2 regions of the Clostridium sp. CM036 genome follow, and region 2 is predicted to be linked to the other one. Evidence: a T-box and tRNA genes for the amino acid it is inferred to sense, from the RefSeq annotation. Region 2 holds a T-box; the other holds one or more tRNA genes.
What was found. A T-box is a leader RNA that pairs with one kind of tRNA and senses whether it is charged. The one in region 2 lies ahead of ACWJKE_RS17620 (valine--tRNA ligase), so its partner is inferred to be a tRNA-Val.
Positions count from the first base shown of each region.

Region 1: it encodes a tRNA-Val, which carries the amino acid that the T-box ahead of ACWJKE_RS17620 (valine--tRNA ligase) is inferred to sense. The anticodon was not compared.

Region 1 covers NZ_CM143652.1:2,797,841-2,804,144, reverse strand. Annotated here, with positions in the region: gene ACWJKE_RS13185 (ABC transporter permease) at 1-573, opposite strand, end outside; tRNA gene ACWJKE_RS13180 (tRNA-Thr) at 873-947, opposite strand; tRNA gene ACWJKE_RS13175 (tRNA-Asp) at 953-1,029, opposite strand; tRNA gene ACWJKE_RS13170 (tRNA-Val) at 1,035-1,110, opposite strand; tRNA gene ACWJKE_RS13165 (tRNA-Glu) at 1,124-1,198, opposite strand; tRNA gene ACWJKE_RS13160 (tRNA-Asp) at 1,284-1,360, opposite strand; tRNA gene ACWJKE_RS13155 (tRNA-Val) at 1,366-1,441, opposite strand; tRNA gene ACWJKE_RS13150 (tRNA-Glu) at 1,453-1,527, opposite strand; gene ACWJKE_RS13145 (BaiN/RdsA family NAD(P)/FAD-dependent oxidoreductase) at 1,865-3,094, shown strand; gene ACWJKE_RS13140 (acyl-[acyl-carrier-protein] thioesterase) at 3,428-4,177, opposite strand; gene ACWJKE_RS13135 (ECF transporter S component) at 4,460-5,053, shown strand; gene ACWJKE_RS13130 (DUF1858 domain-containing protein) at 5,111-5,296, opposite strand; gene ACWJKE_RS13125 (adenylosuccinate synthase) at 5,500-6,304, opposite strand, start outside.
Region 2 covers NZ_CM143652.1:3,710,187-3,716,490, forward strand. Annotated here, with positions in the region: gene ACWJKE_RS17615 (ABC transporter substrate-binding protein) at 76-1,098, opposite strand; T-box leader at 1,272-1,497, shown strand; gene ACWJKE_RS17620 (valine--tRNA ligase) at 1,581-4,223, shown strand; gene ACWJKE_RS17625 (ABC transporter permease) at 5,116-6,033, shown strand; gene ACWJKE_RS17630 (ABC transporter permease) at 6,050-6,304, shown strand, end outside.

The DNA of each region.
Region 1 (6,304 bases), 910 kb from region 2:
TATAACCTTAAAGAAGGCCTTCACTTTATTAGCTCCTAAACTTTCCGCTGCTTCTAATAAGTCATTATCTATATTTTCTAAAACTCCTACTAAAGAAATAATCATTAGCGGTGAAAATAAATAAACTGTACCAACTATGATTGCGCCTTCAGTATACATCATAGTTAAAGATTCATTAATAACGCCTAAGCTAAGTAACACTTTATTTATAACTCCATTTTTACCTAAAATACTCATCCAAGCAAAAGAACGAACAATTGAATTTGTAAGAATAGGGAATATGGTTAATGCCATGAATAACCCTCTAATCTTCTTTGAGGTTCTAGACACAAAATATGCTGTTGGAACTCCAATAACCACGCATATTGCAGATGATATTAAAGCAATTCTTAATGTTCTATAAAATATCTGCAGCGTATACTTATCTCCAAAGAAATTTAAATAATGATCTAAACTAAAGCTTCCATTAATACTAAAAGTAGGAATTATAGTACTAACTAAAGGTACTATAAGAAAATAAGCTAGTAATATTAAACACGGTACAAATAATACGTAAGTCCATTTTTTCTTCATAGGTTTAACTCTCCTAAAATTTTATCTTAATGATATTTTTGTTCGGTATATATAATTTATATTTATTTCACAAAACCAATAATGTGGCAAAATATTGATATTCGTCCAGAAAATACGAACATTAATTTATTTTAATTGCTTATTATATGTGTTTATGCTACTATAACGATCGAATGTTGTCAATATTTTTATTTTTTCAAGACAAAAAATCAAATCACTCTAAATACATTTTGAATCTTAATTTTCCATCAAATATGCTGGACGTAAAAAAAGTCCTAAACAAATGTTTAGGACTTTTTTGGAGCTGGCAATAGGAATTGAACCTACAACCTGCTGATTACAAGTCAGCTGCTCTACCGTTGAGCCATGCCAGCAAAAATGGCGACTCAAAAGGGATTCGAACCCTCGACCTCCGCCGTGACAGGGCGGCACTCTAACCAACTGAGCTATTGAGCCATATATGGTGGGAACAACAGGGTTCGAACCTGTGACCCTCTGCTTGTAAGGCAGATGCTCTCCCAGCTGAGCTATGCTCCCATATATGTTTTAATGGTGACTCCTAGGGGAATTGAACCCCTGTTACCACCGTGAAAGGGTGGTGTCTTAACCGCTTGACCAAGGAGCCTTATTATTTTTCAATGATTCTTTTGATAAGAATCAAACTTATAAATTAGATGTTCTTTTATTAAACTATAACAGTTTAGTAAAAATGGCGACTCAAAAGGGACTCGGACCCTCGACCTCCGCCGTGACAGGGCGGCACTCTAACCAACTGAGCTATTGAGCCATATATGGTGGGAACAACAGGGTTCGAACCTGTGACCCTCTGCTTGTAAGGCAGATGCTCTCCCAGCTGAGCTATGCTCCCATGTATGTTTATGGTGACTCCTAGGGGAATTGAACCCCTGTTACCACCGTGAAAGGGTGGTGTCTTAACCGCTTGACCAAGGAGCCATACTAATTTGTCACTTTATTTATTATGGGCTTACGTCTTGCAACCCGACATAAACTATAATACCTAATTTTTCTTAAAGTGTCAACATATTTTCTTATTCTTTTTATTATTTTTTTTCGCAAAACACTCAAATCCAGTTAAATCAACGGTTCCCCTTATAGAATTTTTTTTATGTTTTTTTGAAAATAACTACTTTTACTAAACAATCACAAACAAATTCTATGGTTACTTATAAAACAAAATAAAAATTCATTTTCATCCTACTGATTTTAGGGTAAGATTATATGTAACCACTTTATAATCTAAAAATATTTTTTCTCGAAAGGAGAGATTTTCTTGAAACATTCTCTTATAATAATTGGCGGAGGTGCCTCTGGTTTAACCTCTGCTTTAATAGCAAAAGATTTTGGTATAGATGTAGCAATAATTGAAGGAACCGACAGAGTAGGTAAAAAAATACTAACTACCGGTAACGGTAGGTGTAATATCAGTAATGTACATATAAATAATGATAGATATCACAGTGAAAATCCAAATTTCGCAGGTTATACGCTAGATTCTTTTACCATAAAGGATACTATAAATTTTTTCGAGTGTTTAGGAATACCTTTAGTTACAAAAGATGGTGGTAAAATGTTTCCTATGTCATTGCAAGCCTCATCAGTACTTGATATACTACGCTTTGCTATAGACGAAAAAAAAATTCCACTATATACAAATACCAAAGCTAAGGAGATTATTAAAACAAATAAGGGTTTTAAAGTTTATAGCACAGATAATTCTACATATGAATGTGAAAGGTTGATTATTGCGACCGGTGGTAAATCAGCTCCTAAAACGGGTTCTGACGGTTCCGGATATTCATTGGCTAGGCAATTAGGTCATAGTATAATCTCTCCTGTACCAGCCCTTGTACAGCTTAAATTAAACTATAATAAACTAAAGGCTCTATCTGGAGTAAAGTTTGATGGCTTTGCGGAAATATTTATAAACGATAAATATGTTCATAAGGAATTCGGAGAAATACTTTTCACAGATTACGGCATTTCTGGTCCTCCTATTCTTCAGCTTAGTAGAACTGCATCTTATGGTTTATCTAAAAATAGCAAGGTTTCTTTAAGTATTGATATGCTACCAAATATTAGCTACGAAGATCTAAAAGCATTTTTAAATAATCATTGGTCAGTATTCCCAAGTCGCTGCGTTCATGATTCATTCATCGGAATAATCAACAAGAAGATCATTCCAATAATTTTAAAAGAAGCAAATATAGATGACATTCATAAGCCTTGTTGCGATTTGGCCTCAAACGAAAAAAATGCTCTATATACTTTGCTAAAGCGATATCAATTTGATGTTTCAGGTACTAATTCTTTTGCAAATGCTCAGATAACTGCAGGAGGCATTAATACAAAAGAAATTAATCCCGAAACCCTAGAATCTAATATTACTAAGAATTTATTCTTTGCGGGAGAAATATTAGATGTAGATGGCGATTGCGGTGGTTTTAACCTTCAATGGGCATGGAGTTCTGGTGCTATTGCCGGCATCAACGCCTCCAAATAAAAAATAAGAGTGCGATCAGCATGAAGTTTCTCCTGCGTGAATTGAAATAAGAGTTTGAAACGTGAAAGTTGATTAAGAGATTCTAATATTTTGTAAATGTAAAATGCTCTAATGCTCACATTCGGCATACTGCCGGTTTGCTGGCCTTCCTTCCAGGAAGTCTCACGAGAATTTTATATTTACAAAACAAGAATTTCTAAATCAACTTTCAATGTTTCTGCACTTCTTATTTCAATTCACGTCCAGAGAAATTTCATACTATATCGTACATACTAAGATGTATCTAAGAGGTATGTCGAATAATACAAAAACTACTTGTGATTAACGATTTTCTTATATCCAAGTACTTTCTAAGAGAGTCAGCTCAGTTCCCTCTTCATTTATAATTTTATGTCTACATATTATCTTATCTTCTTCTCTTATAACCTGCGTGCTTACCTTTATGGTCTCTCCGTATGTTGTTTCCTTGATGTAAGTTACCTTAATATTCCTTAGTTCGTAGTTTAATACTATATCCTTAGGAACTGTTTCTAAAGCCCAAGCAACATATTTAACATTATTTACGTGCATATTCGTGTCAATATCACTATACCTAACTTGAAAGTTTTTCTCGCTATGCACTGTAGTTATTGGTACTATATCCTCAATGTCTATGGGTGTATTATTGCTATCATCTATACCATAAGCCTCATACATATCTTTCGTAATCCTTATTGGTCTTCTTCTGTCTGTATTTATTAAAATCCACACAGAACTCGCATGTCCTATTTTATTCCCTTTCATATCAATAATTTCATATTTCCTGTATGCATAAAATTTATTGAAAGAATGTGCAAAAGTTCTAATCTTTATAGTTTCATTTAATAAAGGATACGACTCCATTGTTATGTCCCATTTATATAACACCCAAGCTGATTTATTCTCTTTAAGATGTTCTATGCCAACTCCAAGCACTTCACTTTGATACATTGCCATATCACCAAGATAATCTATAATGCTTGTCATCAAAGCTCTTTTATGAATATCTACTTCATAATAATGAATATTATAATCTCTATCTGTAACCTCTGGCATTTTGCCCATAATACCCCTCCTATATTTCTCATGAGTACATAATATAATAACTATTAATTTCTACGCTTCTTAGTTTTCTTCATACTTAAAATAATACCAAACTAAACCAACACAGTAAACATTAACTGTATAGTATTAACATAAAGTTTGTTAAATTTTTATTTATCTATGTAATTATTATCAAAATAGTGTTAAAATATTGTTGTCAGTATTCATTATGAAACTGAACTATAAATAAGGATTATGAATAGGACGACTTATATCCTTATGGAATAAGAGCGGGGGGAACACATGATTAATAATAATTCTATTAAACTTAGAAGAATAAAAACAAGTGAACTTACAACTATTGGTATGCTATCAGCTATTTGCATCGTACTTGGTTTAACTGGATATGGCTTTATTCCACTTCCTGGTGCCAAAGCTACTATCATGCACATTCCCGTTATTATAGGATCAATAATAGGTGGCCCTATGGTAGGAATGACTATTGGTTTAATATTTGGGATGTTTAGTATTATGCAAAACATAACAACTCCCAATTTACTCTCTTTTGCTTTTATAAATCCTTTAGTATCTGTATTACCAAGGGTTCTTATTGGTCTTACTTCTTACTATGTTTATAAACTAATCCACGTTAAAAATGATAGCCTAAGGATTGGACTCGCGACCGTTGTTGGTTCGCTAACTAACACTTTTGGGGTTCTTACTATGATATATGTTTTTTATGCGGCTAAATTCGCTGCTTCTAAGGGCATAGATCCATCTATTGCTGCAAAGACTATTTATGGTATAGGTATAATAAATGGTGTTCCAGAGGCCATCATAGCTACTGTAATTACAATACCTGTTATCCTCGCCATTAAGAAAATAAAGAAAAGATAAAAAGATAAAAAAATAAAAAAACAAGACACTTAGCAAATGCTAAGTGTCTTAATTTTTTTATGCATTTAATGCAGTCATTAATTCTTCCAAATTAAGACCATGAACCATTGCTGCTTCTTCTAATGTTTCAGCTTGCGCTGAAGGACATCCTACACAACCCATTCCAAAGCTCATTAATACTTCAACTGATTCTGGATTTTGTCTTACAACTTCACCTATTGTCATATCTTTAGTAATTTTCATATTATATACCTCACTTTATGTTAATTTAACCCTAATTCTCATTATATTTTATATGCTTAAATTTTACTAGTACGCACTTTTTTAATCTATAGTATGCACTTGTATACCTTAATATATATTTCCTACAATAATTATAATTCCCTATAATATAAAAACCATACATATAAAAAAAATATCTTTTGTATAATATGCATGTCTATATGCTATATTTCAGTTAACACCATTGTTTGATCTCTTTTAGGTCCTACTGAAACTATGGAAACTTTAACTCCTGTAAATTCTTCAATTTTCTTTAAGTATATTTTTGCATTTTCAGGAAGTTCTTCATAGCTTCTTGCATCAGCTATCTTTTCATCCCAACCATCAAACTCTTCATATACTGGCACGCATTTAGCTAAATCCTCTAAACTTGCTGGGAAATAATCTATAACACTACCTTCAAATTTATATCCTACACAAATTTTAATTTTTTCAAGTCCTGCTAAGGTATCTATTTTAGTTACAGCAAAGCTAGTAAGTCCCGAAACTCTTGCTGCAGTTTTTAATATAACAAGGTCAAGCCATCCACATCTTCTTGCTCTACCTGTTGTTACTCCAAATTCAAAACCTTTTTCGCGAATCCAGTCTCCTACTTCATCATCAAGCTCTGTTGGGAATGGTCCTTTTCCTACTCTTGTAGTATAAGCTTTCGCTACTCCTACAGCATTTGTTATCATAGTAGGTCCTATTCCTGCCCCAACACAAACTCCACCTGCAATAGTGTTTGATGAGGTTACAAAAGGATATGAACCATAATCTATATCAAGCAACGTTCCTTGTGCTCCTTCAAATAAAACATTTTTTCCAGACTTTATTGAATCGTAAACTTTAACTGATATATCTTTTACAAAAGGTCTCATTCTTTCTGCATACTCTAGGTACTCCGTATATATTTTATCAAAATCTAAAGCTTTTCCACCCAAAACTTTTGTTATTATATCATTTTTCATTGATAAACTAATTTTAAGC
Region 2 (6,304 bases):
CAAATTAATTAAAAATAAAATTAGTAGTTCTTAGCGAAGTGAATGCATTAATAGTAATGTATACTTTTTTACTTTTTATTTTAAGTCTTTTACGGCTTTGTCGCTAAAGGAATTGTTGACGATTTTATTAAAAGATGGTCTTTCGGGAATTAACGCTGCGTTATAAGATTGTATTATATCCATAAGCTTTGTTAAGTCATCTGATTTTAATATTGGGTTCGGCGCAAAAGCATTTATATCTCTATAGTTTTTAATGGATGAAGTAAGAACAGCCTCATCTGCGCCAGGGAAATAAGATTTAATTGAAGTCATTACTTCTTTATCGGAATGACTACTTACCCATTTTTGACCTTTATATATTGCATTAGTGAATTTTTGAACCATTTCTGGATTTTTTTCTATATAAGATTTTGTGGAAAAAAAACATGTATAAGGTATGGTTCCAGCGGACGCTCCGATGGAGGCTACAATATGTCCAGAATTATCTTTTTTCATCATACTAGCACTAGGTTCAAAAAGAGTAACATAATTACCTGCTCCGCCCTTGAAAGCACCGGACGTAGCTGTGAAAGCGAGGTTTGTAACAAGATTTATATCAATGACTGGTTTAATACCATGATTTTTTAAGACATACTCAAAAGCCATTTCAGGTACGCCGCCAGGTCTTCCTCCTATTACAGTTTTACCCTTTAAGGATTCCCATTTGAAATTCGCTTCAGCATTTCTGCCTACTAAGAAAGATCCATCTTTTTGTGTTAATTGTGCAAAAATAACAGGATAGTCTTCTCGGTGTTGATTATAGATGTAAATAACTTGCTCAGGTCCACAGAAACCTATATCTACAGATTTGCTTAATACCTGCTGCATAGTTTTGTCCGCTCCTTGCCCAGTTGAAAGGTTGATTTCAATACCCTCTTCTTTAAAGAAGCCTTGAGAAATAGCTGCATACATAGGGGCATAGAAAATAGAACGAACTACTTCACTTAATTTTACTTTTACTAAAGCATCACTAGGTTTCTTTTTACAGCCGGAAAATAAGGTGGTTATCAAGGCGAAAGAAAGAAACAGGGAAAAAATCGAAATTTTTTTAAGCTTCATAGATACCTCCATATTATATAGTTGCTATAATTATATAATATGAAAGAGCGTGTAGATGTGACATTTTAAATTCAAAAATGAAATACCTTGACATATGTAAATTAAGAGGTATACAATAAATGAAAGACAAGTGAATAATAATTGAACAACTAGATAATAATTTCATAAAACATTCAAAAGCGTAGATGAAGAGGAGTAGGGGAAAATAATATTAAGAGAGGAAGATCCAGAGGCTGTAAGATCTTCTATATGAAAAACCTTGAAGGTAGCTTCGGAGCTTCTTTGCCAATTCATGTAATTATGAGTAGATGGCAAAGACGGTTTTCTTAATCGTTAAATTTTAAAGAGCCTGCAAAATTGTAGGAAAAAAGGTGGTACCGCGAGCTTTTCGTCCTTTTATAGACGAAGGCTCTTTTTTTATTGTTTGAAATTTATTGCTAAAATAAATTGACATACTAATTATTGTTTAGGAGGAGTTAATAATGGAAGAAAATAATAATATTGCTAAGAATTATGATCCAAAAGAGTTTGAAGAACGACTTTACGCATGGTGGGAAGAAAAAGGATTTTTTACTCCAACCGTTGATAAAGATAAAAAACCATTTACAATAGTAATGCCCCCACCAAACATTACAGGAAAATTACATTTAGGGCATGCTCTTGATAATACTCTTCAAGATATTCTAATAAGAACTAAAAGAATGCAAGGGTACAATACCTTGTGGCTTCCTGGTGAGGACCATGCTAGTATTGCAACAGAAGTAAAGGTTGAAAATGAACTTTTAAAAAAAGGGCTTAAGAAAAAAGAAATGGGAAGAGAAGCCTTCCTTGAAAAAGTTTGGGAGTGGACTAATGAATATAGAGAAAAAATAAGAGGACAAATAAAGAAAATGGGATGTTCTGTTGATTTTACTAGGGAAAGCTTTACCATGGATGAAAACTTAAACCATGCAGTAAGAGAAGTTTTCGTTAAATTATATAAGGATGGACTAATATACCAAGGCAATAGGATAACAAATTGGTGCCCAAAATGCATGACGGCAATTTCAGATGCTGAAATAGAGTTTGAAGAACAAGAGGGGCACTTCTGGCATGTTAAATATCCAATAATAGGTAGCGATGAGTTTTTAGAAATAGCTACCACGAGGCCGGAAACTATGCTTGGAGATACGGCGGTAGCTGTAAATCCTAAAGATCCACGGTATACACATTTAGTAGGAAAAAAAATAATGCTACCTCTAGTAAATAGAGAAATACCAATAATTGCAGATGATTATGTTGATATAGAGTTTGGAACAGGCGCAGTTAAAATTACTCCAGCACATGATCCTAATGATTACCAAGTAGGAAAAAGACATAATCTTCCAGAAATAGTGGTTTTGGATGAAAATGCAGCTATATGCGAGGGTTATGGAAAATATTCAGGTCTTGATAAATATGACGCAAGAAAGGTCATGGTAGAAGATTTACATAATGCAGGACTACTTGTTAAAATAAAAGACCACGCTCATAATGTAGGTACTCATGATAGGTGTAAAACCACTGTAGAACCAATGTTATCAAAACAATGGTATGTTAAAATGAAATCACTTGCAAAACCAGCTATAGAGGCTGTACGGGAAAATAAAACTAAATTTGTTCCTGAAAGATTTGAAAAAACATACTTCAATTGGATGGAGAATATTCAAGATTGGTGTATATCAAGACAGTTATGGTGGGGACATAGAATACCAGTATGGTATTGCAAAGATTGTGGGGAAATTATAGTTACAGTTAATGCGCCAACAAGTTGCAGTAAATGTAATAGTACAAATCTTAATCAAGATAAAGATGTGCTTGATACTTGGTTTAGTTCAGCATTGTGGCCTTTCTCAACACTTGGCTTTCCAAATAACACAGAGGATTTAAAACAGTTCTATCCAACAAGTGTTTTAGTAACTGGATATGATATTATATTCTTCTGGGTAGCAAGAATGATTTTTTCAGGGATTTATAATTTAGGGGAAGTGCCATTTGAAACAGTAGTAATACATGGAATGGTTAGAGATGATCAAGGAAGAAAAATGTCTAAGTCTCTGGGAAATGGTATTGATCCATTAGACGTAATAGACCAATATGGTTCAGATGCGTTAAGGTTTTCGCTCGCAACAGGAAACTCTCCAGGCAGTGATATAAGGTTCTATGAGTCAAGAGTTGAAGCAGCTAGAAACTTTGCTAATAAAATTTGGAATGCTTCTAGATTTGTTATGATGAACAATAATTGCGAATTAATGGAGAAATATAAAGATAATAAAAATTACACTGTTGCAGACAAATGGATATTATCAAGAATGAACACTGTAATAAAAGAAGTTACAGAAAATATTGAGAAATATGAAATAGGGATAGCACTTCAAAAGACTCATGATTTCATGTGGACAGAATTCTGTGATTGGTATATTGAACTTGTTAAACCAGTATTATACGCAGAAGATGGAGAGGCTAAAGGCATCGCATTAAATGTATTAAACAATGTATTAAAAACTGGGCTTAAATTACTTCATCCTGTTATGCCATTTATAACAGAAGAAATTTATACTCACTTAGATAATGAGTATGAATCTATAACGATTTCTAAGTGGCCAGAGTATGACGATGCTCTTAAAGATGAAAAAGCGCAGGAAAATATGAATTATATCATAGAAGCGATAAAAGACGTAAGAAATGCTAGATCGGATATGAATGTAGCACCTTCAAGAAAAGCTAAAGTATTTATATATGCTACAGAGGCAAAAGAAGCATTTGAGGAAGGGATGGTTTATTTTCAAAAACTTGCATCAGCTAGTGAGGTTAAGTTTCTAGCTACAAAAGCCGAAGCACCAGAAAATGTAGTTACAGTAGTAACTAAGGGCGCGCAGGTATATATGCCATTACTTGAGCTTGTAGACTTAGAAAAAGAATTAGAAAGATTAAATAAAGAAAAAGAAAAACTAAAAAAAGAAATAGATAGAGTAGAGAAAAAGCTTTGTAATGAAAGATTCACAGCTAAAGCTCCAATTGAAGTGGTTGATGAGGAAAAAGCTAAGGGCGAAAAATATAAAGAAATGTATGATTTAGTAATTAAAAGTATAGAAAACTTGAAATAATCTTTAATAAAAAGCAAGATAAACTATAGAATAGACACTTGAAAAGTCTATTCTATAGTTTTTTTTGTTTTTACCATACAAATAAAAAGTTGGAATATTGAAAAAAATGAATGGTGTGAGTTCAGCATACCAATAATTATGCAAGGTGTATTGATAAAGAACAGGAGAAAAGATTCTCTAATTTGATCTACTATAAGATAAGTGAAAAAAGGTGAATCTAATTTAGAGGTGGCCAACTATTAAAATAAATGAAACATATAAAAATATATTTCATTAGTTTAATTCTATTATTAATTCCTTTTTCATAAATAGAAATATAGATTACTATGAATTTATTTTCATAATGAAACCTGTTATATATACTAATGTATTTTACAAAACATACAAAATATATAAAAAACACGAAGGAATCACAAATAAAATATGGATAATATATGGATTTACTTACAAAAAATACATTGACTTCTGGAAAAATATTATTATACTTAAAATAAGATTAAAGGGGAGGACCTACGATAGTGCAAAATAATACTGTGAATATTTTTCATATCAGCATTTATAAAGGTTAAGATGGCTATGAAATATGAAGGAATATAAAAGATATATGAATAATATATTTAATTATTTTATTGTTGTAAAATGGACATGTTAAAAAAAATCGGATAAATCAAATGATTTGATAACGGAATAGTTACATGAAAATATTTTAAAATGAAATATTTATCCGGAGCAACTTCAATAGTGTAAGTAATTCGAATCTTTCAACAACGAGATAATCTTGTATTCTTAAAATTAATAAAGGTAAGATAATAAGCTATAATTCAAAAAACAAGATTAGTGTTTATATAAGGGGGAAGAAAAGTACCAATATTATAAGATGGGGGGGCAAAAGATGTTAAATTTCTTTGTTAAAAGACTATTTTCAACTGTGATTACAATCTTCGTCGTTATCACAATAACTTTTTTCTTAATGCGATTAATGCCTGGCGGACCATTTTCTGGTGAAAAAAAGCTTAATCCACAGGTTTTAGAGAATTTGAACAAGAAATTTGGTTTGGACAAACCTGTATTTAAACAATACACTATGTATCTAAAAAATCTTTCGCATGGGGACCTAGGTCCTTCAATGACATATGAAGGAAGAACAGTTAATGAAATTATAGGATATTCTCTTCCGGTTTCTGCTAGATTAGGTGTGGTTTCTGTAGGGTTTGCTATGGTATTAGGTGTATATCTAGGAATAGTTGCAGCCCTCCATCAAGGAAAATGGCCGGATAAATTATGTATGTTTATTTCAACCATTGGAATTACGGTACCAAGTTTTGTAATTGCGACACTAATGATTTATGTATTCGCAATAAGGATGGGTATATTTCATGCCATAGGGCTTGAATCTCCTATGGATTATGTTCTTCCGTCAATTGCTCTTGGAGCATCTTCGATGGCCTTTGTTGCAAGACTTGGAAGGTCGGCTTTACTTGATGTTATAAGGACGGATTATATTAGAGTTGCAAGGGCTAAGGGACTTTCTAAAAATGCAGTTATATATAAACATGCTTTAAGAAACTCATTAATTCCTATTGTAACTTATATTGGACCACTTCTTGCTGCTGTTTTAACTGGTAGCTTTGTAATTGAAGGGCTGTTTGGTATCCCAGGTATGGGCCGAGAATTCATTACAAGCATAACAAACAGAGATTACACCGTGATAATAGGTTTTGTAACTTTAGATGCTACCTTCTTAGTACTTTCTAATTTTGTTGTTGATATACTTTACGCAGTAATTGACCCAAGAATAAAAATTGAATAATAGGGGGTGCATAAACATGGAGATAAATAGTGAGTTATTTGAAAAAATACCAAATGACAAGAAAAAAATGAATGAGATAGTTAGACCAAGTGAAACTTATCTACAGGATGCTTGGAGAAGATTAAAACAAAACAAGCTTGCGATGGGAGGATTAGTTTTTGTTATATTAATAACTATACTTGCTATAGTTGGCCCAATGTTATCAAAGTATAATTATTATTCTCAGAATTTTAGAATTGCAAACCAAAACCCTAGTGCGACTCATTGGCTC